2 regions of the Streptomyces sp. ID05-39B genome follow, and region 1 is predicted to be linked to the other one. Evidence: predicted binding sites of a transcription regulator. Region 1 holds the regulator's gene; the other holds the start of a gene.

What was found. Region 1 encodes HrcA, which represses chaperone genes, less so after heat shock. Its sites were predicted from a motif close to TTNGCACTCNGNNNNNCNGAGTGCNAA; they were not measured.
Region 2: a site for HrcA is predicted at 5,015-5,041, ahead of groL (chaperonin GroEL). Genes of this name have one in related genera too.

What each region holds. Positions count from the first base shown of each region.
Region 1 covers NZ_JARGEF010000011.1:685-16,534, forward strand. Annotated here, with positions in the region: gene P1P75_RS04740 (SpoIIE family protein phosphatase) at 1-1,491, shown strand, start outside; gene hemW (radical SAM family heme chaperone HemW) at 1,544-2,776, shown strand; gene P1P75_RS04750 (DUF3097 domain-containing protein) at 2,832-3,647, opposite strand; gene P1P75_RS04755 (MBL fold metallo-hydrolase) at 3,679-4,404, opposite strand; gene hrcA (heat-inducible transcriptional repressor HrcA) at 4,564-5,580, shown strand; gene dnaJ (molecular chaperone DnaJ) at 5,581-6,711, shown strand; gene P1P75_RS04770 (nitronate monooxygenase) at 6,866-7,966, shown strand; gene P1P75_RS04775 (16S rRNA (uracil(1498)-N(3))-methyltransferase) at 7,963-8,709, shown strand; gene P1P75_RS04780 (hypothetical protein) at 8,716-9,120, opposite strand; gene P1P75_RS04785 (hypothetical protein) at 9,192-9,719, shown strand; gene P1P75_RS04790 (S41 family peptidase) at 9,907-13,110, shown strand; gene P1P75_RS04795 (HIT domain-containing protein) at 13,286-13,639, shown strand; gene P1P75_RS04800 (ribonuclease Z) at 13,643-14,548, shown strand; gene P1P75_RS04805 (adenosine deaminase) at 14,587-15,576, shown strand; gene P1P75_RS04810 (hypothetical protein) at 15,573-15,749, opposite strand.
Region 2 covers NZ_JARGEF010000175.1:1,761-17,297, reverse strand. Annotated here, with positions in the region: gene P1P75_RS29425 (trehalose-6-phosphate synthase) at 1-1,061, opposite strand, end outside; gene P1P75_RS29420 (glucosyl-3-phosphoglycerate synthase) at 1,234-2,205, opposite strand; SAM riboswitch class I at 2,383-2,529, shown strand; gene thrC (threonine synthase) at 2,545-3,843, shown strand; gene P1P75_RS29410 (MoaD/ThiS family protein) at 3,840-4,115, shown strand; gene P1P75_RS29405 (cold-shock protein) at 4,569-4,775, shown strand; gene groL (chaperonin GroEL) at 5,169-6,794, shown strand; gene P1P75_RS29395 (NADH:flavin oxidoreductase) at 7,139-8,317, shown strand; partial or broken gene P1P75_RS29390 (MFS transporter) at 8,456-8,782, shown strand; gene P1P75_RS29385 (carboxylesterase family protein) at 9,148-10,710, shown strand; gene P1P75_RS29380 (hypothetical protein) at 10,707-11,270, opposite strand; gene P1P75_RS29375 (PTS transporter subunit EIIC) at 11,442-12,902, opposite strand; gene murQ (N-acetylmuramic acid 6-phosphate etherase) at 12,919-13,854, opposite strand; gene P1P75_RS29365 (MurR/RpiR family transcriptional regulator) at 13,906-14,721, opposite strand; gene P1P75_RS29360 (hypothetical protein) at 14,846-15,265, shown strand; gene P1P75_RS29355 (DUF4031 domain-containing protein) at 15,273-15,537, shown strand, end outside.

The DNA of each region.
Region 1 (15,850 bases):
CGCCTGGTGGCCACGCTGGCCGACGCGTGGGGCGTGACGTACCGCAGGGGAGCGAAGACGGTGTGGGCGCGCCTGCCGGCCCGTCCGGTGGACGAGTACGGCGACTCCCGCGAGCCCTGGGACGCGGACTCCGGCCCGCCCGTCCCCGCCTCCCCCCTTGCCTTCGCCGAGGCTTTCGCCCCCGAAGCGCGGTCCGCCGCGCACGACCGTGACTGGCTCGGCCGCGGCGCCCTGTCCTTCCTCGCCGAGGCCTCCGACCTGCTTGCCGGGCAGCTCGACGAGGACCTGGTCGCCGCCCTCACCGGCCAGCTGATCGTGCCGCGCCTAGCGGACTGGTGCGCGGTCTGGCTGGAGGACGAACTCGGCTCCCGCGCCGGCTGGGACGACGGGCCGGGGCCCCGGCTGGCCCGTGCCTGGCACGTCAGCGAGAACCACGTCGAGGAACTGCGCCGCGCCCTGGAGAAGGACCCGCCGCGCCCGCCCGAGGGCCCCGATTCCGGACCCACCGCCCATCCCTGGCCCGGCGCCGCCCTAGGCTCGCACGGCGCCGCCCTCGCCTACCGGCTGGTCGCCGGCGGCCGCCCGCTCGGCATCCTCGTCATCGGCCGTGCCGGGCTGCTGCGCTTCCCCGACGAGGTCACCGGGCTCGTCGAGGACCTCGGCCGGCGGGTGGCGCTCGCCATCGGCGCGGCCCGCCAGTACGCCCGCCAGGCCACCATCAGCGCCGTCCTCCAGCGGGGTCTGCTGCCCGGAGCGGTCGCCGAGATCCCCGGCCTGCGCAGCGCCCTGGTGTACGAGCCGCGCGAACAGGGCGGGCCGAGCGGTGACTTCTACGACCTGTTCCCGGTGGGCGACGGCCGCTGGTGCTTCGCGGTCGGGGACGTCCAGGGCAAGGGCCCGGAGGCGGCCGTCGTCATCGGGCTGGCCCGCCCCTGGCTGCGGCTGCTGGCCCGCGAGGGATACGGCGTCGCCGACGTCCTCGACCGGCTCAACCAGCTCCTCCTCGACGACGCCACCGAGGCCGCCGACGCCGCGGCCCGCGCCTTCGTCGGCCCCGCGGGCCCCGGCGACGGCCCGCAGACCCGCTTCCTCTCCCTCCTCTACGGCGAACTCGTGCCCTTCGACGGAGGCGTCCGCTGCACCCTCGCCTCGGCAGGCCACCCGCTGCCCCTGCTCCTCGGGCCCGACGGCGGCGTCACCACGGTCGCGCAGCCGCAGACCCTCCTCGGCGTCATCGAGGACGCCACGTACGTCAGCGAGAGCCTCGACCTGTGGCCCGGCGACACCCTGCTGTGCGTCACCGACGGCGTCACCGAGCGCCGCTCGGGCTCCCGGCAGTTCGACGACGGCGACGGCCTGGCTCTCGCCCTGTCCGGCTGCGCCGGGCTGGACGCGGAACTGATCGCCGAACGGATCCGCCACCTGGTCCACGAGTTCGGCGGCCGGCCCCCCGAGGACGATCTGGCCCTGCTGGTCCTCCAGGCGGAATAGCGCCCCACAGCGCCCGGGGGACCTTCGTGCCGCGTACGGGACAATGGAGGACATGCCTTCCGCTCTTCCCGACGGCGAGCCCGTCCCCACCGACGGCGCGCTGCCCGCCTCCGCGCTCGCCGGGGCCGCCGACCGCCCCCTCGGGTTCTACCTGCACGTGCCCTACTGCGCGACCCGCTGCGGCTACTGCGACTTCAACACCTACACCGCCACCGAGCTGCGCGGCACCGGCGGCGTCCTCGCCTCCCGCGACAACTACGCCGACACCCTGATCGACGAGATCCGGCTGGCCCGCAAGGTCCTCGGCGACGACCCCCGCGAGGTCCGCACGGTCTTCGTCGGCGGCGGTACGCCCACCCTGCTCGCGGCCGGTGACCTGGTCAGGATGCTCACCGCGATCCGCGACGAGTTCGGGCTGGCCCCGGACGCGGAGGTCACCACCGAGGCAAACCCGGAGTCCGTCGACCCGGCCTATCTCGCCACGCTCCGCCAGGGCGGCTTCAACCGGATCTCCTTCGGCATGCAGAGCGCCCGGCAGCACGTCCTGAAGGTCCTCGACCGCACCCACACGCCCGGCCGCCCCGAGGCCTGCGTCGCGGAGGCCCGCGGGGTCGGCTTCGAGCACGTCAACCTGGACCTGATCTACGGCACCCCCGGTGAGTCGGACGACGACTGGCGGGCCTCCCTGGACTCCGCCCTCGGCGCCGGACCCGACCACATCAGCGCCTACGCCCTGATCGTCGAGGAGGGCACCCAGCTCGCCCGCCGGATCCGTCGTGGCGAGGTCCCGATGACCGACGACGACGTCCACGCCGACCGGTACCTGATCGCCGAGGAGGCGATGGCCGCGGCGGGCTTCGACTGGTACGAGGTGTCCAACTGGGCCACCTCCGAAGCGGGCCGCTGCCTGCACAACGAGCTGTACTGGCGCGGCGCCGACTGGTGGGGCGCCGGTCCGGGAGCCCACAGCCACGTCGGCGGCGTGCGCTGGTGGAACGTGAAGCACCCGGGGGCGTACGCGGCGGCGCTGGCGGGAGGCCGCTCACCGGGCGCGGGCCGCGAGATCCTCTCGGACGAGGACCGCAGGGTCGAGCGGATCCTGCTGGAGCTGCGGCTGAAGGAGGGCGTGCCGCTGTCGCTGCTGCGGCCGGAGGGGCTCGCGGCCTCGCGCCGGGCCCTGTCGGACGGACGGCTTCAGGAGGGTCCGTACGAGCGGGGGCGTGCTGTGCTCACCCTGCGGGGGCGGCTGCTGGCGGACGCGGTGGTGCGGGACCTGGTGGACTGAGGGGCCCGGAGCCGGCCGTCGCGCCCTCGGGCCCGCCGCGGCGAGGGCCCGGCCGTCAGGCCTCACCCGGCGCCGTGACGAAATCGATCAGCTCCTCGACCCGGCCCAGCAGCTCCGGCTCCAGGTCCCGGTAGGACCCGACCCGCTTCAGGATCGCCTGCCACACCGCGCCGGTGTTGTCCGAGGGCCAGCCCAGCGCCCGGCACACCCCCGTCTTCCAGTCCTGCCCGTGCGGGACGCGGGGCCAGGCCGTGATGCCCACCGCGGACGGCTTCACCGCCTCCCAGACGTCGATGTACGGGTGGCCCACCACCAGCGCGTGCTCGCTCGTCACCGACCGGGCGATGCGCCATTCCTTGGTGCCGGGGACCAGATGGTCCACGAGGACGCCGAGGCGGGCGTCGGGGCCGGGGGCGAACTCGGCGACGACCGCCGGCAGGTCGTCCACGCCCTCCAGGTACTCCACGACCACGCCCTCCACGCGCAGGTCGTCGCCCCACACCTTCTCCACCAGCTCGGCGTCGTGCCGGCCCTCGACGTAGATCCGTCCGGCGCGGGCCACCCGGGCGCGGGCGCCGGGCACGGCGACCGAACCGGAGGCGGTACGGGCGGGCCGTGGCGGAGCGGACGAGGTGGGGCGGACCAGGGTCACGGGCCGGCCCTCCAGGAGGAAGCCGCGGGGCTCCAGCGGGAACACGCGGTGCTTGCCGAAGCGGTCCTCCAGGGTGACCGTGCCCGCCTCGCAGCGGATCACCGCGCCGCAGAAACCGGTGCCGGGCTCCTCGACCACCAGGCCGGGGTCGGCCGGGACCTCCGGTACCGGCTGCGGCTTCTTCCACGGAGGGGTCAGGTCGGCGGAGTACTGGCGCATTCGGATGACGATAGGAGAAGCGTCGGCACGCTCACAGCGACACGCCGAAACGCGCGGCCAGCACGTCCCGTTGGGCGCGGACGAACGCCGCGTCCACCACCGCGCCGTGACCGGGTATGTACAGCGCGTCCTCGCCGCCGAGGGCCAGCAGCCGGTCGAGGGCGGCGGGCCAGTGCGACGGTACGGCGTCGGGGCCCGCCTGCGGCTCACCGGACTCCTCGACGAGGTCGCCGCAGAAGACGACCTCGGGCGAGCCGGGGCCCGCGGGGACGAGGACGGCCAGGTCGTGCGGGGTGTGACCGGGGCCGACGTTCGCCAGCAGGACCTGCCGGCCGCCGCCCAGGTCGAGGGTCCACTCGCCGGAGACCAGGTGGCGGGGCCGTACCAGCGTGTCCGCGGCCTCCGTGGCCGTGTCCGCGTCGAGACCGTTGCGGACCGCGTCCGCGCGCAGCTCCTGCGCCGGCGCGTTCTCCGCGCCCACCGCCGCGTAGACCTCGGCACCCGCGAAGGCCGCCGCCCCCAGGACATGGTCGAAGTGGGGGTGCGTGAGCGCGAGATCGGTCACACGGTGACCTGCGAGTTCCTCGGCGTGCATGCGCAGCCGGGCACCCTCCGCGAGGCTCGATCCCGCGTCCACCAACAGGGCCCGGCCCTCCCCGACGACCAGCCCCGCCGTGCAGTCCCAGCCGGGCAGCCGGCACCGGCCGACCCCCGTGGCGATCCGCTCCCACCCCAGCTCTTCCCAAGTCACCGTCATACCGCGACGCTAGCCCTGGCAGCCCGCCCGGGCGACCGACCTTGCCCCGGGTGTACCCCACAGCCGTACACTGGCCGGGGAACGCTGGCACTCGGATGTGAAGAGTGCCAGACGAGACGCCCGGGGGACCGGGGACGACTTTTCTGGAGGTGAGCGCGGGTGCTGAGCGAACGCAGACTGCAGGTGCTGCGCGCCATCGTCCAGGACTACGTCGGCACCGAGGAACCGGTGGGTTCCAAGGCGCTCACCGAGCGCCACAACCTCGGCGTCTCACCGGCGACGGTCCGTAACGACATGGCCGCCCTGGAGGACGAGGGGTTCATCGCCCAGCCGCACACCAGTGCCGGGCGTATCCCCACCGACAAGGGCTACCGGCTGTTCGTCGACAAACTGGCCGGCGTCAAGCCGATGACGGCGCCCGAGCGGCGCGCCATCCAGAACTTCCTGGACGGCGCCGTCGACCTCGACGACGTCGTGGCGCGGACGGTACGGCTGCTCGCGCAGCTCACCCGGCAGGTCGCCGTCGTGCAGTACCCGTCGCTGACCCGCTCCACCGTGCGCCACGTCGAGCTGCTGGCGCTGGCGCCGGCCCGGCTGATGCTGGTGCTGATCACGGACACCGGGCGGGTCGAGCAGCGGATGGTGGACTGCCCGGCGCCCTTCGGCGAGGCCTCGGTGGCGGATCTGCGGGCGCGGCTGAACAGCCGGGTCGCGGGCCGTCGCTTCAGCGATGTGCCGCGCCTGGTGGAAGACCTGGCCGACGCCTTCGAGAACGAGGACCGTGGCACGGTCACGACGGTGCTCTCCACCCTGCTGGAGACGCTCGTCGAAGAGAACGAGGAGCGGCTGATGATCGGCGGAACCGCCAATCTCACCCGCTTCGGACATGACTTTCCCCTCGTCATCCGGCCCGTCCTGGAAGCCTTGGAGGAGCAGGTCGTGCTCCTCAAGCTCCTGGGCGAGGCCGGGGATTCGGGCATGACCGTACGCATCGGTCACGAGAACGCCTATGAGGGGCTCAACTCCACTTCGGTGGTGTCGGTCGGCTACGGTTCGGGCGGCGAGGCAGTCGCCAAGCTCGGCGTGGTCGGACCGACCCGCATGGATTACCCGGGAACGATGGGAGCGGTACGCGCAGTGGCACGGTACGTCGGACAGATCCTGGCGGAGTCGTAAGTGGCCACGGACTACTACGCCGTTCTCGGCGTGCGCCGCGACGCGTCGCAGGAAGAGATCAAGAAGGCCTTCCGGCGGCTCGCACGCGAGCTGCACCCGGACGTCAACCCCGATCCGAAGACCCAGGAGCGGTTCAAGGAGATCAACGCCGCCTACGAGGTGCTGTCGGACCCGCAGAAGAAGCAGGTCTACGACCTCGGCGGCGATCCCCTGTCCCAGGCGGGCGGCGCGGGCGGCTTCGGGGCCGGTGGCTTCGGCAACTTCTCCGACATCATGGACGCCTTCTTCGGCACGGCGTCGCAGCGCGGGCCGCGCTCACGCACCCGCCGCGGCCAGGACGCGATGATCCGGCTGGAGATCGACCTCGACGAGGCGGCCTTCGGTACGACCAAGGACATCCAGGTCGACACGGCGATCGTCTGCACCACGTGCAGCGGCGAGGGTGCCGCGCCGGGGACCAGCGCGCAGACCTGTGACATGTGCCGCGGTCGCGGCGAGGTGTCGCAGGTGACGCGGTCCTTCCTCGGCCAGGTCATGACCTCGCGGCCCTGCCCGCAGTGCCAGGGCTTCGGCACCGTCGTACCGACCCCGTGCCCGGAGTGCGCGGGCGACGGACGGGTGCGCTCGCGTCGCACGCTGACGGTGAAGATCCCGGCCGGCGTCGACAACGGCACCCGCATCCAGCTCGCCGGCGAGGGCGAGGTCGGGCCCGGCGGCGGTCCCGCCGGTGACCTGTACGTCGAGATCCACGAACTGCCGCACGCGCAGTTCCAGCGGCGCGGCGACGATCTGCACTGCACGGTGACCCTGCCCATGACCGCGGCGGCCCTCGGCACGAAGGTGCCGCTGGAGACGCTCGACGGTCTGGAGGAGGTCGACATCCGGCCCGGTACCCAGTCCGGGCAGTCGATCCCGCTGCACGGGCGCGGAGTGACGCATCTGCGGGGCGGTGGGCGCGGTGACCTCATCGTGCATGTCGAGGTGCAGACGCCCAACAAGCTGGACCCCGAGCAGGAGCGGGTGCTGCGGGAGCTGGCGAAGCTGCGCGGGGAGGAGCGGCCCCTCGGGCAGTTCCAGCCCGGTCAGCAGGGGTTGTTCTCCCGGCTGAAGGACGCGTTCAACGGGCGGTGACGGCGGGTGTGGTGGCGGGCGGTGGGGCCTTTCTCGCCCCGCCGCCCCTTCCCGTTCCCGTCCCTGGGCTGCGCCCCCGGACCCCTTGCGTCCCCGCACCCCCGGACGGGCTGGTGGGTTCGGCGTTGTCCCGGGTACGTGACAACATGCCGTCATGTCCCGCGCACTGACCGATCTCTTCCCTCTCCCGATCGTGCAGGCCCCCATGGCGGGCGGCGTCTCCCTCCCGCAGCTCGCCGCCGCCGTGTCCGAGGCCGGCGGGCTGGGGTTCCTGGCCGCCGGGTACAAGACCGCCGACGGCCTGTACCAGGAGATGAAACAGCTGCGGAGTCTCACCTCCCGGCCCTTCGGCGTGAACCTGTTCATGCCGCAGCCGGAGCATGCGGAGACCGGCGCCGTCGAGGTCTACGCCCATCAGCTGGCCGGCGAGGCCGCCTGGTACCAGAGCGAGCTGGGCGATCCGGACAGCGGCCGTGACGACGGCTACGACGCCAAGCTGGCGGTACTGCTCGACAACCCGGTGCCGGTGGTCTCGTTCCACTTCGGCGTGCCGCGTCCGGACGTGCTGGACGCGCTGCGCCGGGCCGGCACGTTCACGCTGGTCACCGCGACCACCGCCGAGGAGGCCGTCGCGGTCGAGCGGGCGGGTGCGGACGCGGTGATCGTCCAGGGTGTGGAGGCCGGCGGCCACCAGGGCACCCACCGGGACATTCCCGAGAACGACGGCTCCGGCATCGGCGTGCTCGCGCTGCTCGCCCAGATCCGGGAGGCCGTGAGCCTGCCGCTGATCGCCGCGGGCGGTCTGATGCGGGGCAGCCAGATCGCCGCCGTCCTCGCCGCCGGAGCGAGCGCCGCCCAGCTCGGTACGGCCTTCCTGGCGACCCCCGAGTCCGGCGCCGCCGCCGTCCACAAGGAGGCGCTGACCAACCCGCTCTACGTGCGCACGGAACTCACCCGCGCCTTCTCCGGGCGTCCGGCCCGCGGCCTGGTCAACCGCTTCCTGCGCGAGCACGGCCCGTACGCGCCCGCCGCCTATCCGGAGGTCCACCACCTGACCTCGCCGCTGCGCAAGGCCGCCGCGAAGGCGGGCGACGCGCAGGGCATGGCGCTGTGGGCGGGCCAGGGACACCGGCTGGCCCGTGCCCTGCCCGCCGGGCAGCTGGTGGAGGTGCTGACCGCCGAACTCGACACGGCGAGGACAGCGTTGTCGGGCGGCGGCGCGGCCGGTGCGGCCGGTATGGGCGGTGTGCGATGACCGCGCCCGTGTTCGTCGTCGAGGAACTGCCCGGCGGTCCGGCCGAGTTCGTGCTGGACGGGCCCGAGGGGCGGCACGCCGTCTCGGTGAAGCGGCTGCGCGCCGGTGAGGAGGTCGTCCTCACCGACGGCACCGGCCGCTGGGCCGAGGGCGAGGTCGTCGCCGCCGAGGGCAAGGACCGGCTGGTCGTCCGGCTGACACGGGTGGCGGAGGAGCCCGCCGGGTCGCCGCGGATCACCGTCGTGCAGGCGCTGCCGAAGGGCGACCGGGGGGAGCTGGCCGTCGAGACGATGACCGAGACCGGCGTCGACGCGATCGTGCCGTGGGCCGCCTCCCGGTGCATCACCCAGTGGAAGGGCGACCGCGGGCTGAAGGCGCTCGCCAAGTGGCGGGCCACCGCCCGTGAGGCCGGCAAGCAGTCCCGCCGGGTCCGTTTCCCCGAGATCGCCGACGCGGCGACCGCCAAGCAGGTGGCGGCACTTCTGGCCCGTGCCGACTTCGCGGCCGTGCTCCACGAGGACCGCGACTACGGCAGCGAGCCTCTCGCCACCGCCCAACTCCCCACGGACGGCGAGATCGTGCTCGTCGTCGGACCCGAAGGGGGCGTCTCGCCCGAGGAGTTGGCACTCTTCGAGGAGGCCGGCGCCAAGGCGTACCGGCTGGGGCGCAGCGTGCTGCGGACCTCGACCGCCGGGACGGCGGCCGCCGCCCTGATCCTGGGCCGGACCGGCCGCTGGTCCTGACCGGACCTACGAAGTGGCTGCCGCCGCGCGGCTGACGGCGTCGAACAGGATCCAGCCGTCCAGCTCCGCCTCGCGCCCCTCCTGCGGGAGCAGTCCGCGGCGGACGGCCTCGTCGAGGAGGGCGCGCACCGTGGCGGGCTGGTGCAGGTTGAGGTGGTGGGTGCGGTCGCCGACGCCGCCGCTGTGCGTGTACGCGCCGCCGCCGACGTAACGGCCCTCGCCCTCCCGGAACACGATCCGGGTGCGCACGCCGTCCCGGGCCAGGGTGAGGACGTCCCGGCAGCCCTGGCCGCCGCGGTGCCGGTGGCGGACCGTCCACAGGTAGGTGGTCGTGTCGTCGACGGTCAGTTTCCTCAGGCGTCGGTGGTCGCGCATGCGGTCACCGTAGACGGGGGCGGTGGTGCGGCGCATGGCGTTAAGTGCTCTACCGCGCCCCCGCCGGCGGTGGCAGGCTGCCTTCCATGGGGGCATGGAGGAGACGGATGCGGGGCCGGGCGCGCGGGACACGTGCGGTGGCCGTGGCGGGGCTCGCGGTCCTCGCCGTGGGCGGCGCGGTGGCGTGCGAACCGGGCGGGATCGGCTCGGCGGCCGTCGCGTACACCACCGACGAGGCGGCGACGGCCGAGATCGAGCGCCGGGACGTCGACGTGCGATGGCTGACCTGCACCGCCGACTACGGCGACGCCGCCGACGAGGGGACCCGGGAGACGGTCGCCTCCGTCGACTGCGAGGGTGAGACCGGCAACGGGCGGGACATCACCGTCGCCGGCCGCGTCACGCGAGCCGTCAGCGGCTCCTGCGTGCGCGGTGACCTCCGCGCGGACGTCGGCGACAAGCAGCTGTTCCGCGTGGGCGGGCTCGGCGACTGCAAGTCCGCCACCCCCTCGCCGCTCGCCCCGCCCCGCTCCGCACAGCCCGCGGAACCGGGGCGGCCCACGGTCACCGTGACCGTCACCGAGACGGTCCGGTGCGACGGCGACACCCGCTGTGGGCCCGCCGGCACCAAGTGACCTGAACGAGCCACTGATCCGGACACCTGTCGGTCACCCCGCCCTGCAGAGGACCGACTCTCGGCTCCGCTCGAGCGGGAGGGGCCCACCGGCTCCGCCATCACTTCCTCCTCCGCCTTGCAGCTGCCCGCACCAGAGCCCGCTCCTTCCCCCACCCTCCCATTGCCCCGCGGTCTAGAGTGATCGGGTGACACAGCCCGTGACGCCTGCCGCGTACTTCCGATTCCCGCATCTGCACGGTGAGTTGGTGGCCTTCACCGCCGAGGACGACGTGTGGCTCGCGCCCCTCGACGGCGGGCGCGCCTGGCGCGTCAGCGCCGACAACATGCCGGTCACCCTGCCCCGTATCTCGCCCGACGGCACCACCGTCGCCTGGACCTCCACCCGCGACGGTGCCCCCGAGGTGCACGCCGCCCCGGTCGACGGCGGACCCGCCACCCGGCTGACGTACTGGGGCAGTCCCCAGACCAGGGTGCGCGGCTGGACCCCCGACGGCCGGGTGCTCGTGCTGAGCACGCACGACCAGGCCAGCCTGCGCCGCAGCTGGGCCCGTGCGGTCCCGCTCGACGGCGGACCGGCCACCACCCTGCCGTACGGGCCCGTCGGCGGGGTCGCCTTCGGCCCGCACACCGTGCTGGTGTCCGCGTCGATGGGCCGCGAGGCCGCCGCGTGGAAGCGCTACCGGGGCGGCACGGCGGGCAAGTTGTGGATCGACCGGGAGGGCGACGGGGAGTTCACGCGGCTGCACGAGGACCTGGACGGCAACATCGAGTACCCGGTGTGGGCGGGCGACCGGATCGCGTTCCTCTCCGACCACGAGGGCACCGGCGCGCTGTACTCCTCCCTCGCCGACGGCTCCGACCTGCGACGGCACACCCCACTCGAAGGCTTCTACGCCCGGCACGCCGCCGGGGACGGCAGCCGGGTCGTGTACTGCTCCGCCGGTGAACTGTGGATCCTGGACGACCTCGACGGCGCCGAGCCGCGCCGCATCGACGTCCGGCTCGGCGGGCAGCGCACCGACCGGCGGCCGTACCCGGTGCCGGCCGCCCGCTGGCTGGGCTCCGCCACCCCCGACCACACCGCCCGCGGCAGCGCCGTGGAGGTGCGCGGCGCCGTCCACTGGGTCACCCACCGCCACGGACCCGCCCGCGCCCTGGCCGCCGAGCCCGGCGTCCGCGCCCGGCTGCCGCGCACCTTCCGCACCGAGGGCGAGGAGTGGGTGGTCTGGGTCACCGACGCCGAGGGCGACGACGCCCTGGAGTTCGCCCCCGCCACCGGCCTCGCACCGGGCGCCACCCCGCGCCGGCTGGCCGCCGGACGCCTCGGCCGGGTGCTGGAACTGGCCATGGCCCCCGACGGCAGCCGGGCCGCCGTCGCCGCGCACGACGGAAGGCTGCTGCTCGTCGAGCGGGAGACCGGCGAGGTCCGCGAGGTCGACCGCAGCGAGGACGGCGAGGTGTCCGGCCTGGCCTTCTCGCCCGACTCGGCCTGGCTGGCCTGGTCGCACCCCGGCCCCCGCCCGCTCAGCCAGCTCAAACTCGCCAACACCGCCGACCTGTCGGTCACCGAGGCGACCCCGCTGCGCTTCCACGACTACGCGCCCGCGTTCACCCTCGACGGCAAGCACCTCGCGTTCCTGTCGACGCGCGCCTTCGACCCGGTCTACGACGAGCACGCCTTCGACCTCTCCTTCATCGAAGGGGCCCGCCCGCACCTCATCCCGCTCGCCGCGACCACCCCCTCGCCGTTCGGGCCGCAGCGGCACGGCCGCCCCTTCGAGGCCCCCGACAAGGACGAGACACCCGACAGCGAGGGCACCCCGGCCACCCGGATCGACCTGGAGGGCCTCGCCGACCGGATAGTGCCGTTCCCCGTCGAGGCCGGCCGCTACTCAGGGCTGCGGGCCGCCAAGGACGGCGTGCTGTGGCTGCGCCACCCCGTGCGCGGTGTCCTCGGCGCCTCCCGCGCCACCCCCGACGATCCCGACCCGGACACCGAGCTGGAGCGCTACGACCTCGTCCAGCAGCGCCTCGAACACCTCGCCCCCGACGCCGACGCCTTCGAGGTCAGCGGCGACGGCAAGCGGCTGCTGCTGCGCGCCGACGGCAAGCTGAAGGTGGTGCCCAGCGACCGGCGCGCCTCCGGCGACGAGGACAGCGAGAGCAACCTCACCGTCGATCTCGGCCGCGTCCGTCAGAGCGTCGACCCGGCCGCCGAGTGGCGCCAGATGTACGACGAGACCGGCCGCCTCATGCGCGACAACTTCTGGCTGCCCGGCCTCGGCGGCATCGACTGGGACGGTGTCCTGGACCGCTACCGGCCGCTCCTGGACCGGGTCGCCACCCGCGACGACCTCGTCGACGTCCTCTGGGAGGTGCACGGCGAACTGGGCACCTCGCACGCCTACGTCGTGCCCCGCGGCTACGGCGGCGGAGCCCGGCAGGGCCTGCTCGGCGCCGACATCTCCCGTCACGAGGACGGCAGTTGGCGCATCGACCGGGTGCTGCCTTCGGAGACCTCCGACCCCGACGCCCGCTCCCCGCTCGCCGCGCCCGGCGTCGCGGTGCGCGCGGGCGACGCGATCCTCGCCGTCGCAGGCCACCCCGTGGACCCGGTCGCCGGACCCGGACCGCTCCTCGTCGGTACGGCGGGCAAGGCGATCGAGCTGACCGTCTCGCCGTCCGGCGGGGGCGAACCCCGGCACCCGGTGGTCGTCCCCGTCGACGACGAGGAGCCGCTGCGCTACCACGCCTGGGTCGCCGGCCGGCGGGCGTATGTGCACGAGACGTCCGGCGGCCGGCTCGGCTACCTCCACGTGCCCGACATGCAGGCCCCCGGCTGGGCGCAGATCCACCGTGACCTGCGGGTGGAGGTGGCCCGCGAGGGGCTCGTGGTGGACGTCCGGGAGAACCGGGGCGGCCACACCTCCCAGCTCGTCGTGGAGAAGCTGGCGCGGCGGATCGTCGGCTGGGACGTGCCGCGCGGGATGCGGCCCTCCAGCTATCCGGAGGACGCGCCGCGCGGGCCCGTCGTCGCGGTCGCCGACGAGTTCTCCGGGTCCGACGGCGACATCGTCAACGCGGCGGTCAAGGCGCTGGGCATCGGACCGGTGGTCGGCACGCGCACGTGGGGCGGCACGATCGGGATCGACAGCCGGTACCGGCTGGTCGACGGGACGCTGGTCACCCAGCCCAAGTACGCGATCTGGCTGGACGGTTACGGGTGGGGCGTGGAGAACCACGGCGTCGATCCGGACGTGGAGGTCGTGGTGCGCCCGCAGGACCATGTGGCGGCGCGGGACGTCCAGTTGGAGGAGGCGGTACGGCTGGCGCTGCTGGCACTGCAGGAGACACCGGCGAAGGTGGCTCCGCCGCTCCCGGAGTCGTAGCCCGCCGGGGCCGGGGTGGCCGTCCCTCGCGGCTGCCGCTCCGCCCCGCCGCTCCCGGGCCCGGACCGTCTCGCCGTCGAGGGCCGGACGGGCCGCATGACGACGGTCCGCGCTGCATCGTGCCGGCCGTCGCTACGATGCCCCGTAAGAGATCACCGGTGCGAGGAGGATCCGAATGCCAGGCGAGCCGCAGGACGACTGTCTGTTCTGCAAGATCGTGGCGGGGACGATCCCCGCGACGATCGTGCGCGAGACCGAGACGACCGTCGCCTTCCGGGACATCAACCCGCAGGCGCCCACGCACGTCCTCGTGATCCCCAAGGCGCACCATGTGGACGCCGCCGCCCTCGCCGCCGAGGCGCCGCAGCTCGCCGCGGACGTCCTGTGCGAGACGCGGGCGGTCGCCGACGACGAGAAGCTGGAGAGCTACCGCATCATCTTCAACACCGGCAGCGGCGCCGGTCAGACCGTCTGGCACGCCCATGCTCACGTCCTGGGCGGCCGTGGCCTCCAGTGGCCCCCCGGCTGATCCGTGTCCGTACGTGAACTCGTCGTCCTCGGGACCGCCAGCCAGGTCCCGACCCGGCACCGCAACCACAACGGCTACTTCCTGCGCTGGGACGGCGAGGGCATCCTCTTCGATCCCGGCGAGGGCACGCAGCGCCAGATGCTGCGGGCCGGGGTCGCCGCGCACGACCTGCACCGGATCTGCGTCACGCACTTCCACGGCGACCACTGTCTGGGTGTCGCCGGGGTGATCCAGCGCGTCAACCTGGACCGCGTCCCGCATCCGGTCACCGCCCACTTCCCGCGGTCCGGGCAGCGCTTCTTCGACCGGCTCCGGTACGCCACCGCCTACCGCGAGACCGTCGGCGTCACGGAGGTCCCGGTGGACGGCGACGGACCCCTCGCCGTCACGCCGTCGTACACGCTGGACGCCCGCCGGCTCTCGCACCCGGTGGAGTCCTACGGCTACCGGCTGACCGAGCCCGACGGCCGCCGCATGCTGCCCGACCGGCTCGCCGCGCGCGGTGTCCGGGGGCCGGACGTCGGCCGGATCCAGCGGGAGGGATCGGTCGGCGGGGTGTCGCTGGAGGAGGTCAGCGAGGTGCGGCGCGGTCAGCGGTTCGCGTTCGTCATGGACACCCGTCTGTGCGACGGGGTGGGGGAGCTGGCGGAGGGCTGCGACATGCTGGTCATCGAGTCGACGTTCCTCGACGAGGACGAGCAGCTCGCCGTGGACCACGGCCATCTGACCGCCGGTCAGGCGGCGCGGGTCGCGCGGGACGCCGGTGTCCGGCACCTCGTGCTCACCCACTTCAGCCAGCGCTACAGCGAACCCGAGGAGTTCGAGCGGCAGGCGCGGGCCGCCGGGTTCGTGGGGGAGCTGACGGTGGCACACGACCTGCTGCGGGTGCCCGTTCCGAAACGGCGGTAGGTTCTGAAACCGCGCTAATGCACCCGTACGATGCTTCGATGCCCCTCCCCAAAGCCGAACTGCACCTGCACATCGAAGGCACGCTGGAGCCGGAGCTGGCCTTCGAGCTGGCCGCCCGCAACGGTGTCGAGCTGCCGTACGCCGACACCGAGGCACTCCGCGAGGCGTACCGGTTCGAGGACCTCCAGTCGTTCCTGAACCTGTACTACGAGCTGATGGCGGTCCTGCGCACCGAGCGGGACTTCGAGGACCTGGCCGACGCCTACCTCGCCCGTGCCGCCGCGCAGGGCGTGCGGCACGCGGAGATCTTCTTCGACCCGCAGGCCCACCTCGCCCGGGGCGTCGGGATGGGCACGGTCGTCGAGGGCCTGTGGCGGGCGCTCGGCCGCAGCGAGACGGACCACGGCGTCTCCACCCGGCTGATCATGTGCTTCCTGCGCGACGAGTCCGCCGAGTCGGCGCTGGAGACCCTCGACGCCGCGAAGCCGTACCTCGACCGGATCACCGGCATCGGGCTGGACTCGGCGGAGGTCGGGCATCCGCCCGTGAAGTTCCGCGAGGTCTACGAGGCCGCCGCGGCCCTCGGCCTGCGGCGGGTCGCGCACGCCGGTGAGGAGGGGCCGCCGGAGTACATCACCGAGGCCCTCGACGTGCTCGGGATCGAGCGCGTCGACCACGGACTGCGCTGCATGGAGGACCCGGCGCTGGTGGAGCGCCTGGTGCGGGAGCGGATCCCGCTGACGCTGTGCCCGCTGTCCAACGTACGGCTGCGGACCGTCGACGTCCTCGCCGACCACCCGCTGCCCGCGATGCTCGACGCCGGGCTGCTCTGCACGGTCAACTCCGACGACCCGGCCTACTTCGGCGGCTACGCGGGCGACAACTTCGACGCCGTACGGTCGCAGCTGGGCCTGGGCGAGGAGCGGCTGCGCGAACTGGCCCGCAACTCCTTCACCGCCTCCTTCCTGGAGGACGACGAGAAGCTGCGGGCGCGGTACCTGGCCGAGGTCGACGCGTACGAGTTCTAGGACGCCCGGCCCTCCCGGTGGACCCGGTCCACGAGGATGTCGATGACGAGCGGGGTGCGCGGGCCGAAGCCGAGCAGGACGCCGTCCTCCATGCCGACGACGCGGCGGTTCAGGCCCCGCGTCGACCACCGCAACGCGGGCGACCGCTCCCAGGACGTCCGTATCCCGGTCACCTTCGAGAGCCAGGGCCCCGGTGAGGGCAACGGCGGCGGCGACGGCGTCGACGTGCCGCCCGGCACCGTCCGCTATGTCAGGCAGACCGACTTCCCCACCG
Region 2 (15,537 bases), on a different contig from region 1:
TCCTTGACGTGCAGGACGACCGGGGTCCAGCCAGGGGTGCCGTACCGCTCGTTGATCTCGTGCGCGACCCGCTGCACCTCGGCCGTGTAGTCGCGGTAGACGGCGAGATCCTGGCGGGAGGGATAGGCGAACGCCACGTGCACGACCCGTTCGCGCCACTCGGGGCGGTCGTCGAGGAGCTGCTCGTAGGCGAGCAGACCGCGCACGATGTTCTTCGACAGCTCGGTGCGGTCGACGCGCACGATGGCCTTGCGGCCCTCGCCGATCTCCTCGCGGAGGGCGACGATGCGCTCCTCGACGTCGGTCTCGTGGGAGCGGGCGCGCAGGAAGTCGGCGTCGGCGCCGAGGCCGTGGACGCCGGTCTCCGTGCCGCCCAGGCCTCCCACGAACTCCGCGCAGCAGGCGGTGAACGCGTCCGCCCAGCGCCTGGTCAGGAAGCCGAGCCGGTCCGCGCCGAGCATGCCGCGCAGCAGTTGCGCGCGGATGTCGGTCGGGAGCAGCGCGAAGTAGTCCACCGGCGCCCACGGCGTGTGCGAGAAGTGGCTGATGCGCAGGTCGGGACGCAGCTCGCGGAGCATGCCGGGGACCAGACACAGGTGGTAGTCCTGCACGAGGACCGCCGCACCCTCCGCGGCCTCCTCGGCCAGCGCCTGCGCGAACGCGCGGTTGTACGTCTCGTACGACGCCCACTGGCGCCGGAACTCCGCGTCGAAGACCGGCTCCAGCGGGGTCTGGTACAGCAGGTGGTGGATGAACCAGAGCACGGAGTTGGCGATGCCGTTGTACGCGTCGGCGTGCACGTCGGCCGGGACGGCCAGCATGCGGACGCCGTCCTCGCCGATCCCGCGCCGCACCGCCTCGCGGTCGCCGTCGGTCAGCGCCGAACACACCCACAGGGCGCCCGCGTCCGGCCCGATCGCCGAAAGGCCCGAGACCAGTCCGCCGCCGCCCCGCTTGGCGTGCAGCGAACCGTCCTCGCGCACCTGGTAGGAGACCGGGCCGCGGTTGGACGCGACCAGCACCTGAGCACCCTCAGCAGCAGCACCACGCGTGGAAGCCATACGCCACAACCTAGCCCGGTCCGGAAACGCTCAAACGTACGGTTACGGTCCGTGGGCGGGCCTATCCAGCCAGATGGCGGGCGGGCCGGATGACGGGACCCCGGTCCGCTGTATACGGCGGCCCAGCGGCCCAGCGGCCCAGCGGCCCAGCCGCCCAGGCGGTCCCGGCCGTCTAGGCGACCTTGCGTTCCGCGTACTCCGCGATCTCCGCCATCGGCGGACGTTCCTCGGTGTCCACGGAGTAGGTGCGCGGCTCGAAGCCGTCCGCGCTCCGCTCGAACTGGGTCAGCGCGGGGCGGATCATGTGCCCGCGGGCCAGCCGGAGCTGCGCGGTGCGGTAGATCGCCGCCGCCATCCGTCCGAGCGCCTGCCCGTCCTGGTGGCGGTGCTTGCGCACGCCGACGTCGACCTGGGCGAGGGCGTCCAGGCCCACCAGGTGCAGGGCGTCGACCAGCATGCCCAGCTCCACGCCGTAGCCGACGGGGAACGGGAGCTGCTCCAGCAGGCTGCGGCGGGCCGCGTACTCGCCGCCGAGCGGCTGCACGAAGCCGGCCAGCTGCGGCCAGTGCATGTTGAGCAGCGGGCGGGCCATGAGTTCGGTGACCCGGCCGCCCTGGCCCGCGGTCTTGCCGGAGGCGAGCGAATGCAACTCGGTGCCGAGCGGGCGGTCGTACATGGCCTTGACGAGGTCCACGCCGGGGTCGGTGAGCAGCGGGCCCACGATCCCGGAGACGAAGTCGGAGGAGAACTCCTTGAGGTCGGCGTCGATGAAACAGACGATGTCCCCGGTCGTGACGAGCAGCGACCGCCACAGCACCTCGCCCTTGCCGGGCACGGCCGGTATCCGGGGCAGGATGTCGTCCCGGTGCACGACCCGTGCCCCGGCCGCCGCGGCGACCTCGGACGTACGGTCGGTGGAGCCCGAGTCGACGACGACGATCTCGTCCACCAGCGGGACCTGCCGCATCAGGTCGTGGCGGATGACCGCGACGATGTCGCCGACCGTCTCCTGCTCGTTCAGGGCGGGCAGCACCACGGAGACCGTCTGGCCCGAGGCACGTTTCGCGGCCAGGACGCGGTGCAGCGGGCGGTCGGTCACGGACCAGGAGCGGGTGGCCAGCCAGGCCTCAGCTTCTTTCAGCACGGTCTGCGGCTCCTCACTGTCGTGATCACACCTCGTGCACGTGGGGTGACGGTGTGATCCATCTCGCGGTTCGGACGTCTATCTCAACTGTCCTGGCCTTCGGTTACAGTCTTGAACAACGCGGATGACCATCGCATGTCCGAGATGGCCTTTCGTTCACCACCCACAACTTCATACCGCTCATCCAGAGGGGCAGAGGGATACGGCCCGATGAAGCCCCGGCAACCCTCCAGCTGGTCCTGTCACGTTGATGTGGCGAGGCTCCCGGCTCGGGAAGGTGCCAAATCCGTCTCACGGCGAAACGCGTCGTGAGGAAGATGAGGAAGGGCCTCGCCTCACATGGCTGCGCAGACAGATGTAAGCAACACGGTTGCAAGCACCACCGACTCCGTGGACCTCGGTCCCGCCGCGGCGCTCTCCTGCCGCGAGTGCGGACACCGCGTGCCTCTCGGCCCGGTCTTCGCCTGCCAGGAGTGTTTCGGCCCGCTGGAGATCGCGTACGACTTCTCGGCCTATGACACCGAGGAGCTCCGCAAGCGCATCGAAGCGGGCCCCGCCAACATCTGGCGCTACGCGCCCCTGCTGCCCGTCCCGGCCGACGTGGCGGACAAGCCGAACATCAACCCCGGCTGGACCAAGCTCGTCCAGGCCGACAACCTGGCCCGCGAGCTGGGTGTCGACCCCGGCAAGCTGTTCGTCAAGGACGACTCCGGCAACCCGACGCACTCCTTCAAGGACCGCGTCGTCGCCCAGGCCATCGAGGCCGCCCGCGCCTTCGGCTTCACGACTCTCTCCTGCTCCTCCACGGGCAACCTGGCCGGTGCCGTCGGCGCCGCCGCCGCCCGCGCCGGCTTCCGCTCCTGCGTGTTCATCCCGCACGACCTGGAGCAGGGCAAGGTCGTCATGGCCGCGATCTACGGCGGCGAGCTCGTCGGCATCGAGGGAAACTACGACGACGTGAACCGCTTCTGCTCCGAGCTGATCGGCGACCCGGCCGGCGAGGGCTGGGGCTTCGTCAACGTCAACCTGCGGCCGTACTACGCCGAGGGCTCCAAGACGCTGGCCTACGAGATCTGCGAGCAGCTCGGCTGGCGGCTGCCCGACCAGCTCGTCGTGCCGATCGCCTCCGGCTCACAGCTCACGAAGATCGACAAGGGGCTCCAGGAGCTGATCAAGCTGGGGCTCGTCGAGGACAGGCCGTACAAGATCTTCGGTGCGCAGGCCGAGGGCTGCTCGCCGGTGTCCGTCGCCTACAAGGCCGGCCACGACGTCGTGCGGCCGCAGAAGCCGAACACCATCGCCAAGTCCCTCGCCATCGGCAACCCGGCGGACGGGCCGTACGTCCTGGACATCGCGCGCCGCACCGGTGGCGCGGTGGAGGACGTGAACGACGAGCAGGTGGTCGACGCGATCAAGCTGCTGGCGCGGACCGAGGGCATCTTCGCCGAGACCGCCGGTGGCGTGACCGTCGGTGTGGCGAGGAAGCTGATCGAGAACGGTCTTCTCGACCCGACGAAGACGACGGTCGTGCTCAACACCGGGGACGGCCTCAAGACCCTCGACGCGGTGGCCGGCACCGGCCTCAGCGCCACCATCCGTCCGACCCTGGACTCCTTCCGAGAGGCTGGCCTCGCATGAGCGTGACCGTCCGCATCCCGACCATCCTGCGCACCTACACCGGTGGCAAGGCGGAGGTCCCGGCCGAGGGCGTGACCCTCGGCGAGATCATCGCCGACCTGGAGAAGAACCACACGGGCATCGCCGCCCGCGTCCTGGACGACCAGGGCAAGCTGCGCCGGTTCGTCAACGTGTACGTCAACGACGACGACGTCCGCTTCGAGAAGGGGCTGGACACGGCGACTCCCGACGGCGCCGGCGTCTCCATCATCCCGGCCGTGGCCGGTGGCTGACCGTTAGTCAGTACCCGCCGGTAGTAACCGTCGGTAACGGTAATTACCGAGCGTTCATTGAATTGCCCCCTCCGCGAGAGAAGCGGAGGGGGCAATTCAATGTGGTTGAGCGCGGTACAGTTGGGGAACGCGCCCGCCAATGCATGCCGGCCGCATATGAGTTCCGCTGGTGCAGGCGATGAGAAGCAGCCAAAGTGTGCATCTGTTTTGCGCCTTTCCTTCCCTTTGTGGGGCCCGACTTGCCCTGAATTCGGGCGAAACCTCACTCTTCTCCTGACCATTCGCGTCCGGAATTCTCGTCCGATTGACCTGTTGCAGACGGCAGTTGGACAGATACATTCAGCCGCGGTCGACGCGTTCCGGCGCACGCCCCCAACGAACTTGGGGGGTGAGGTCTGACCCGGATCCGCGAAGTGCGGATCTGTGCAAGGGCCAGTAATAGGGGAGTTAGGCATGGCTCAGGGCACCGTCAAGTGGTTCAACGCGGAGAAGGGGTACGGCTTCATCGCGGTCGACGGTGGTGCGGATGTTTTCGTCCACTACAGCGCGATCCAGATGGACGGATACCGCACCCTGGAAGAGGGCCAGCGGGTCGATTTCGAGATCTCGCAGGGTCAGAAGGGGCCGCAGGCGGACATGGTCCGGCTCGCGACCAGCTGAAGCACGCGCCGACTTGCAGCGACGTTCTTCTGTTCTGTTCGCGAAGGGCTCGCACCTCCAGGGGTGCGGGCCCTTCGTCATGTCCGGAGGGCGGGACGGGGTGGGGGCGGAGGGGCGTCGTTCACCTGCGGATCGGGGGTGCCCGCCGGCTCCCGCCCGTCACCCGACCGCCACCCCTGAACGAGCCCGCTCCGCGGGCGCACCTTGCACTCGGACGGGTCGAGTGCTAATCATTGGCGTTAGCACTCTGATGGTGAGAGTGACAACGAAGGACCGGGTCGGTGAGGCCCGCAGGCCAAGTGGGGCAAGGAACCACGGGGCAGGCGAGCCGTCCGTCGCGGGCGCGGGCGCGGTCCGAAGGAATCACCCCCAGTCCTGGAGGGACCACTTCACATGGCCAAGATCATCGCGTTCGACGAGGAGGCGCGGCGCGGCCTCGAGCGCGGCATGAACCAGCTCGCGGACGCCGTGAAGGTGACGCTCGGCCCCAAGGGCCGCAACGTCGTCCTCGAGAAGAAGTGGGGCGCCCCCACGATCACCAACGATGGTGTCTCCATCGCCAAGGAGATCGAGCTCGAGGACCCGTACGAGAAGATCGGCGCCGAGCTGGTCAAGGAAGTCGCCAAGAAGACGGACGACGTCGCCGGTGACGGTACGACCACCGCGACCGTTCTCGCCCAGGCGCTGGTCCGCGAGGGCCTGCGCAACGTGGCGGCCGGCGCCAACCCGATGGCTCTGAAGCGCGGCATCGAGAAGGCCGTCGAGGCCGTCTCCGGTGCCCTCCTCGAGCAGGCGAAGGATGTCGAGACCAAGGAGCAGATCGCTTCGACGGCCTCCATCTCCGCCGCCGACACCCAGATCGGCGAGCTCATCGCCGAGGCGATGGACAAGGTCGGCAAGGAAGGCGTCATCACGGTCGAGGAGTCGCAGACCTTCGGTCTCGAGCTCGAGCTCACCGAGGGCATGCGCTTCGACAAGGGCTACATCTCGGCGTACTTCGCGACCGACATGGAGCGTATGGAGGCCGTCCTCGACGACCCGTACATCCTGATCGCGAACTCCAAGATCGCCAACGTCAAGGACCTGCTCCCGCTCCTGGAGAAGGTCATGCAGTCGGGCAAGCCGCTGCTGATCATCGCCGAGGACGTCGAGGGCGAGGCCCTGTCGACCCTGGTCGTCAACAAGATCCGCGGCACCTTCAAGTCCGTCGCGGTCAAGGCCCCGGGCTTCGGCGACCGCCGCAAGGCGATGCTGAACGACATCGCCATCCTCACCGGTGGCGAGGTCATCTCCGAGGAGGTCGGTCTCAAGCTCGAGAACACCTCCCTGGACCTGCTCGGCAAGGCCCGCAAGGTCGTCATCACCAAGGACGAGACCACCATCGTCGACGGGTCCGGCTCCTCGGACCAGGTCGCGGGCCGGGTCAACCAGATCCGCGCCGAGATCGAGAACAGCGACTCGGACTACGACCGCGAGAAGCTCCAGGAGCGTCTGGCGAAGCTGGCCGGCGGCGTGGCCGTCATCAAGGCCGGCGCCGCCACCGAGGTGGAGCTCAAGGAGCGCAAGCACCGCATCGAGGACGCCGTTCGCAACGCGAAGGCGGCCGTCGAGGAGGGCATCGTCGCCGGTGGTGGCGTGGCCCTGCTCCAGGCCACCTCGGTCTTCGAGAAGCTCGACCTCGAGGGTGACGAGGCGACCGGCGCCAACGCCGTGAAGCTCGCCCTGGAGGCCCCGCTCAAGCAGATCGCCGTCAACGGTGGTCTCGAGGGTGGCGTCATCGTCGAGAAGGTGCGCAACCTGCCCGTCGGCCACGGCCTGAACGCCGCGACCGGTGAGTACGTCGACATGATCGCCGAGGGCATCATCGACCCGGCGAAGGTGACGCGTTCCGCGCTGCAGAACGCCGCGTCGATCGCCGCGCTGTTCCTCACCACCGAGGCCGTCATCGCCGACAAGCCGGAGAAGGCGGGCGCTGCCCCGGCCGGCGGCGGCATGCCGGGCGGTGACATGGACTTCTGAGCCTGATCGCTGATCAAGCTCGGTCTTCCTGTCGAGGGCGGTACTCCCTGCTGACGCGGGGGGTGCCGCCCTCGGTCGTTTCACGCCCGACCGTGGTGCCGGTGGGGTTGGGGGTGTCCGTGCTCGTGGTGGGAGGTGACCGCGGGCCGGCCCATGTGGTCGGGGTCGGCGGTCGGTCCGCGCCGGTGCGGCGGAACGGCAGGGTGAGGGTTCGGGTTCCGCGGCGTGGCCCGCATCACAGCGGTTGGGGGGGAGTCGGCGGAATGGCGGGGGAGGGCCGTGCGGTTGACGGCAGAGGGCGGTTCTTGCATGTGCACATACCGTCCAGAATGTCCCACCGTCCGATGCTTGACGGCTCTGCCGATGCCCACCGCGACCTCTCCGAGGAGTCCCCTGTCGTGACTGCCACTCCCGCCGCCTCCCGCGCCGCCGAGATTCTCGCGCGCCCCGTCTCCCTCAACGGCCTGACCGTCCCGAACCGCATCGCCATGGCGCCCATGACCCGCATGTTCTCGCCCGGCGGTGTCCCCGGCGAGGACGTGGCGTCGTACTACGGCCGCCGGGCCGCCGCGGGTGTCGGCCTGATCGTCACCGAGGGCACGTACGTCGGCCACGACTCGGCCGGGCAGAGCGACCGGGTGCCGCGGTTCCACGGCGAGGAGCAGCTGGCCGGGTGGGCGAAGGTCGCCGAGGCCGTGCACGCGGGCGGCGGGAAGATCGTGCCGCAGCTGTGGCACATCGGCATGGTGCGCAGCCAGGGTGAGCCGCCGGTGGCGGACGCCCCCGCCGTCGGCCCCTCCGGCGTGCGCCTGGACGGCACCGAGGGCACCGGCAAGGCGATGACCCAGCGCGACCTGGACGACGTCATCGGCGCGTTCGCCGAGGCCGCCGCGGCTGCCGAGCGCATCGGTTTCGACGGCGTGGAGATCCACGGCGCCCACGGTTACCTGGTCGACCAGTTCCTGTGGGCGGGCACCAACCGCCGCTCCGACGCCTACGGTGGCGACCCGGTCGCCCGCACCAGGTTCGCGGCGGAGATCGTCGCCGCCGTACGCCAGACGGTGTCGGCGGAGTTCCCGGTCATCTTCCGCTACTCGCAGTGGAAGCAGGAGGCCTACGACGCGCGCCTCGCCGAGACCCCCGAGGAGCTGGAGGCCATCCTCGCCCCGCTCGCCGCGGCCGGTGCCGACGCCTTCCACGCCTCCACCCGCCGCTACTGGGCCCCGGAGTTCGACGGCTCCGACCTCAACCTCGCGGGCTGGACGAAGAAGCTGACCGGGCGGCCCACCATCACCGTCGGCTCGGTCGGTCTCGACGGCGAGTTCCTCAACGCCTTCCAGGGCGTGGGGTCGGGGGTGAAGAACCTCGACGACCTTCTCGACCGGCTGGAGCGGGACGAGTTCGACATGGTGGCCGTCGGCCGTGCGCTGCTCCAGGACCCGGAGTGGGCGGCCAAGGTGCTGGCCGGCCGCCTCGACGAGCTGAAGCCGTACGACGCGGCGTCGCTGAAGACCCTCAGCTGAGGTCTGCTGAGCCGTCGGGTTGCTGAGCGGCTCTGTGCGGGTGGGGCGGGGAAGGAGGGAGACCTCCTTCCCCGCCCCCTCTCTTTCGTGCCTGGCGGGGCCTCGGGACTTAGCTTGCTTGACTCAATCAATCGCCGGCTCGTGAGCGAGGTCCGGCACCTCGTCCTGGTGTCCTGCGTCATCGGGGCCGGCGTCGGCTTCACCTACGGCGCCCTGCCCGCCCTGATCATGGGCGCGGTCGACCCGGCCCGGACCGGCTCGGCCAACAGCCCCAAGACCCTGATGCGGTCCCTGGGCACCAGCTTCGCCAGTGCCGTCGCCGGTGTGATCCTCGCCCGGATGACCACCGAGTACGGCGGTTTCACCCTGCCGGCCGAGGACGGCTTCAAGGTCGTCATGGCCATCGGCGCGGGTGTGGCCCTGGCGGCCTTCCGGCTCGCCACCTTCATCCCCGAGCGCGGGGCGGCCGTCATGGCGGCGGCCCCGGAGAGGCGCAGGAGGCCGTGCCCGTCAAGGTGTGACCAACTGCCCTGCCGAGGCGGCCGTCACCCACACGAGGGGCGTCGGCCGCTTTCGGCACTTTGCCCGAGCGCCGTCCGTTTCATGAACAGCCGCCGATCGACCGTCCGTTCCACGGAGCGACCACCGAAACAATCACCGAGCAATCACCGAGCAATCACCGGAGCAACCACCATCGACCGTCCGTTCCACGAACAGTCACCCAGTGGAGTGTCCCTTCCACGAACAGCCGCCCAGTGTGCTTTCCCTTCCACGAACAGCCGTCCGTTGACGGTCTGTTCCACGAGCAGCAGCCCACCGAGGAGTGACCGATGACGACAGCCGACGCCGAGCCCGTGGTCCGTACCGCCGCCGGAGCCGTCCGAGGACGCAGGGAGGACGGACTGGACGTCTTCCGCGGCATCCCCTTCGCCGCCCCTCCGGTCGGGCAGGCCCGCTTCCAGGCCCCGCTCCCGCCCCAGCAATGGGAAGGCGTCCGGGACGCGCACGCCTTCGGCCCGCCGCCCCCGCAGGAGCCCGGCATCCAGGGGCCCACGGGCGCGCTGGACGGACCCACCGGCGACGACTGGCTGACGGTGAACGTGTGGACACCGGACCCGGCGCCCGCCGAGGCCCGCCCCGTCATGGTGTGGATCTACGGCGGCGCCTACAAGCTCGGCCACGCGGGCAGCCCCGGCTACGACGCGCGGCACATCGCCCGCGCCGGTGACCTGGTCGTGGTCAGCTTCAACTACCGCGTCGGCATAGAGGGGTTCGCCCGGATGGAGGGCGCGCCCGCCAACCGGGGACTGCTCGACCAGGTCGCCGCCCTGGAATGGGTGCGGGACAACATCGCCGAGTTCGGCGGCGATCCCGGCCGGGTGACCGTCTTCGGGGAGTCGGCGGGCGCCGGTTCGGTGGCGGCGCTGCTGGCCATGCCCGCCGCGCGGGGGCTGTTCGGGCGGGCCATCGCGCAGAGCGTGCCCGGCACGTACTTCTCCGACGAGCTGGCCCGGGACCTCGCCGCCGCCATCGCCGCCGAGGCCGGACTGCGGCCCACGGCCGCCGACCTCGCCACGGTCGATCCGCGTGCGCTGACCGAGGCCGGGACGGCGCTCGCCGCGAAGATGGGCGAGCGCGTGGACCGGTGGGGGCAGGTCGCGCCCACGGTCACGCCGTTCTCACCCGTGGTCGACGGCGAGGTGCTGCCGGTCACGCCCTGGCAGGCGCTGGCGGCGGGCGCGGGCCGGGACGTGGAGCTGATCGTCGGACACAACGCGCAGGAGTACCGCCTGTTTGTGGCCCTGGCGGGCCTGCTGGGCGAGGTGACGGAGGAACAGGCGACGAGTGTGCTGCGGCTGTTCGGGCCCGGCGGCGGCGAGGCCGGTGAGCGGGCCTACCGGGAGGCCTGTCCGGACGCCGGACCGGGGGAGCTGTTCGAGCGGGTGCAGTCCGACTGGCTGTTCCGCATGCCGTCCCTGCACCTGGCGGAGGCACAGGTCGCGGGCGGCGGCCGGGCCCATGTCTACGAACTGACCTGGCCGGCCCCCGGCATGGGCGGCGCACTGGGAGCCTGCCACGGCCTCGACATACCCCTGCTGTTCGGCACCTACGACGCCGACCTCGGGAACCTGCTGTTCGCGGGCGCGGAGGTGACCGAGGAGGCGCGCACCCTGTCCGCCCGCATGCGCGCGTCCTGGACGGCGTTCGCCCGCACCGGCGAGCCGGGCTGGCCGGCCTACGACACGGGGAAGCGGCTGGTGCAGATCCTGGACGCGGAACCGCAGGTCCGCCCCTATCCGGACGAGACGGCACGCCTGCTGTGGGAGGGGCACGACTTCCCGCCGCTGCCGCTGCCGCTGCCGCTGCCGCTGCCCGACCGGGGCCCGGCCTAGATGTTGCCCATGGGCTCGATGTCGACCCTCACCGGGGTGCCCCAGACGCGCAGCACCTCGTAGTCGGTGAACTCGTGCACCAGGCGGTAGGCCATGGCGGGGCGAGAGCCCCGGCGCAGGGCCGCGAGGTACCGCTCGGCCTCCTGGCGGTCGCGCCTCGGGGTGCCGCACAGCTGCCATTCCTGGCCGGTCCACAGCTCCGGCAGCCAGCGCTGCTGGGGCTGCGGGCGCTCGCCCCGGCCGCCGTAGCGGGACGGGGCGGTGGGGTGCGGTGCCCGCGGGGCGGGTCCGTCGAACTCGGCGCGCCGGGCCGCCCGCCGCCGGGTCTCGCACAGCAGGCACAGGTCGGGGGCGGCCTCGTCCACGGGACCGTTCGGGTGCTCGGCACACCGGGTGCTGGGCACGGCCGAGGCGCCCTCCTCCAGGAGTTCCAGGGCGCGTCGCAGGTCCGATCTGACTTCGTGGAACTTGGCGTCCGGGGTGTCGGCGTTCAGAGCGTCCCCGTGCTCACCGAGCAGCCGCAGGGCACGCCCCAGGTGGGTGAGCTGGGCGTGGTTCATGACGAGCGTCTCCCTTTTCCGCGGCGGGCCTTCCTCCGGCCTGAGTGTCCGGCGGTGCGAACACCGCCGACTCAACCGTCGCACACCCCACCGACAAGGCCCCGTACGAGCCGCTCGCCAGGGGGACGGGGGATTCCTGCCTGCTCCCGGAAGAGAGCCAGGCTGCCTGCCTCAGCCGGATCGCGAAGGTGCCGGGCTGCCGGACGGGTCCTGGGCGGGGCGGCCGGAGCCGGCGGCCACCATGACGCGGTCGGTGACGCCGAAGACGTAGGTGGTGGCGAAGCCGACCGCGTACCCGGTCAGCAGCCCGCCCGCGTAGATCGCGAGCAGGGCGCTCCAGCCCCGGTTGCCGGCCAGCAGCGGGAACAGGGCCCAGCCGGACGGGCCGATGGCCGTCGCGCCGACCTGGTCGCCGAGCATCGCGAAGAAGCCCACGAAGGCCCCGCCGGCCGCCCCGCCCACGCAGGCCGTGAGGAAGGGGCGGCCCAGCGGGAGGGAGACGCCGTAGATGAGGGGTTCGCCGACGCCCAGCAGGCCCGCCGGGAGCGCCGACCTGATCGTCGTGCGCAGCGAGGTGTCGTGGCGCAGCCGGACGTAGACCGCGAGGGCCGCGCCGACCTGGCCCGCGCCCGCCATCGCCAGGATGGGCAGCAGCACGGTGTGGCCCTGCTGTTCGATGAGCGTGGTGTGGATGGGGATGAGGGCCTGGTGCAGGCCCAGCATCACCAGGGGCAGGAACAGTCCGCCGAGGACCAGGCCGGCGAAGGCGCCCGTCGTCGACAGCAGCCGGTCCGCCGCCGTGCCGATCGCCGTCGACACGGCACCGGCCGCCCACATCAGGCCGTACAGCGTGGCCAGGCCGGCGACGAGGACCGTCAGGGTGGGGGTCAGCAGCACGTCGAGGGCTGCCGGGACCCGGCCCCGGCACCACTTCTCCACGTACGCCGCCAGCAGTGCCGCCGCCAGTGCGCCGAGCACCCCGCCCTGGCCGGGGGCGAGGGTCACCCCGAACGCGGTGACCTTCGCGACGCCCGGATAGACCACGATCGCCGCCACCGCCCCGCCCAGCACGGGCGTGCCGCCGAACTCCTTGGCGGTGTTGACGCCGACGAACACCGCGATCAGCGCCATGAACCCGGAGGCCACGGCGGCCAGCGCGGGCGTCAGCGACGTCAGCAGACCGGCGTTGACCAGCAGCCCGTTGAGGCCCGCGAGGATCCCGCAGCCGATGAGGGCGGGGATGAGGGGGACGAAGACGGCGGCGAGGCGGCGCAGGGCGGTCTTGACCGGGGTGGCGTTGCGCCGCTGCCGCTCGCCCTTCAAGTCGGCGCCCAGCGCGGCGAGTCCCTCGGCCGCCGTCGGCCGGCCGCCGACTGTGGCGTCCACCAGCTCCTCGAACGCGACTGTCACCGGTCCGACGATCCCCGGCCCGAGCACCACCTGGTACGACCCGCCGTCCACGACGAGGCCCAGCACCCCGGGGACGGCCCGCAGCGCCTCCTCGTCCGCCCGTGACGGATCGGCGAGGGCCAGCCGGAGCCGGGTCATGCAGTGGGCGACGGAGAGAATGTTCGCGGGGCCGCCGACCAGGGGCAGGAGCGCGGCGGCGGTGGCATGGGAATCGGTAGGCACCTGCTGAGCGTGCGGCTCAGGGGCGCGCGGCGGCGAGCGCGGCACGCAGGTGACCGCCGGACTCCTCCAGAAGGCGGGTGGCCGACGGCCCGTCGACCCCGGCGAGCAGTACGAGGATCGCGTGCTTCACCTCACCGCCGGTGGCCGTGAGGGCCTCCTCGACCTCCTCGTCGTCCGCGCCCGTCGCAAGGGAGACGATCCGCCGTGAGCGGGCCCGCAGTTTCTCGTTCGAGGCCCGGACGTCGACCATCAGGTTCCCGTACGTCTTGCCCAGCCGGATCATCGTGATCGTCGACAGCATGTTCAGCACCAGCTTCTGCGCGGTGCCCGCCTTCAGGCGTGTCGACCCGGTGAGCAGCTCGGGCCCGACGACGACCTCGATGCCGTGCTCGGCCGCCGCAGCCAGCGCACTGTCCCCGTTGCAGGCCAGCCCGACGGTCAGGGCACCGAGCGAGCGCGCGTACTCGACCGCGCCGACCGCGTAGGGCGTGCGCCCCGAGGCGGAGATCCCGACCACCGTGTCCTCGGCGGTCAGCGCGAGGGCGGCCAGGTCCGCCCGTGCCAGCTCCCGCGAGTCCTCGGCACCCTCGACGGAGGTCACCATCGCCCGCGGCCCGCCCGCGATGAGCCCGACGACCTGGCCGGGGGCCGTGTCGAAGGTCGGCGGGCACTCGGAGGCGTCGAGCACCCCGAGCCGTCCTGCCGTCCCCGCCCCGGCGTACACCAGCCGTCCGCCGCGCCCCATCCGCGCGGCGATCGCGTCGACGGCCCCGGCGATCTCGGGCAACCGCGCGGCCACGGCCCCGGCCACGCCGGCGTCCTCCCCGTTCATGAGCCGGGCGACGTCGAGGGTGGGCAGCCGGTCGATCTCGGCGAGTTCCGGGCGGAAGGCTTCGGTGGTGAGCGAACCGAGCTGGGCGAGCAGTTCGTCGGGGCGGGGGGTGGAGGTCATGGCAGACGGCTCTTTCTTTCCCACGTAGGTCGGCCGGAGTACTCCTACGGTCTACCGGTGCCGATGGGCCAGGGCCTCGTACGACGCGGCCAGCGCCGGCGCGGCGGTGTCGTAGGTCCGCTGGGCCACCCCCACGAACAGGCAGTCCACCACCAGCAGCTGACCGGTCCGTGAGGACATGGCCGCCGGCCGCAGCTCGCTCTCGCGTGCCGTGGACGTCGTCAGCACGAGGTCGGCGTACTGCGCGACCGCGCCGCCGGGCCGCCCGGTGACGGCGACGGTCGTGGCGCCCCGCTCGAAGGCGACCCGCAGGGGTTCGATGACGTCCCGTGTCGACCCGGAGTGCGTGATGGCGATCGCCACGTCGCCCGCCCGCAACTGCACCGCGTTCGTCACCGCGAGGTGCGGGTCGCTGTGGGCGTGGGCCATGAGCCCTATCCGCAGCAGTTTCTGCACGAGGTCCTGGGCGACGAGCCCGGACGCCCCGACGCCGTAGACGTCGGTCCTGCGTGCGCCTGCCAGCGCCGCCACCGCCGCGCCGAGCTGCACGGTGTCGAGACCGGCGGCGGTGTCGGCGAGGGTCTGCCGCTCGTCGTGGGCGAGTTTGGCGACGACGTCCGCGATCGGATCGTCGACGGCGATGTCGGTGGTGATGGCGGGCGCGCGGCCGGACTGCTGCTGGGCCGCGAGTCCGGCGAGGGCGAGCCGCAGGTCGCGGTAGCCGCCGTAACCGAGGAGGCGGGCGGTGCGCACGACGGTGGCCTCGCTGGTGCCGGTGCGTTCCGCGAGGCGCGTGACGGTGAGCGCCGCGCAGCCCGCGGGGTCGCCCGCGACGGTCTCGGCGACGCGTTGCATCGAGCGCGTCATGGAGGGGGCGAGCGCGCGGACCCTGGCGGCGAGGGCGCCACCGAAAATTTCCTTCACGTCCTGGGGCACCCATGAAAGGTATTTTCGGCGCGGTGTCACGGTCAAGAGTGCGCACAATGGGTGCATGGACCCCTCCCACAACCCCTCGCACACGCCTTCCCCCACACCCGTCAGCGCACTGGAACAGGCGCTGCACGCCGCGCGGGCCCTCGTCCTCGCCGACCTGGCCTCGGGCGAGGTGGCCGCGGCGGACGTCGTGTCCATGGTCGAGGAGTCCGTGGCGCAGCGGCGCTGGTGGGTCGAGCAGTGGCCGGACGGTGTGACCTTCGTGGCCGGCCTGGTGGCGCAGGACGTGCAGGACGCCCTGCTGGAGCGGTACGGCCGCTGGCCGATCTGCCCGGTGTGCGGCTCGGGCGACCCGCACGCCCTGGAGATCGAGCCCGAACTCGGGCCCGACCCGCACTGGGTGTGTCACAAGGCGGGCGTGAAGGTCGCCGCGGTCGGTTCGCTGGGGGCGGCCTCCGGCGGGGCGGGCCCCTCGTGAGGCGCGCGTGACGCTCTACATCGACCCGCCGGACTGGCCGGGTCACGGACGGATGTGGTCCCACCTCGTCAGCGACGTCTCCTTCGAGGAACTGCACGACTTCGCCGACGAGTTGGGCGTGCCCCGGCGCGCGTTCGAACGCGATCACTACGACATTCCCTCGCACCGGTACCAGGAGGTGGTCGAGGCCGGGGCGGTGGAGGTCAGGAGCCGCGAGGTGGTGCGGCTCCTGACGGCGGCGGGACTACGACGCCCGAAGGGGCGACGCCGGC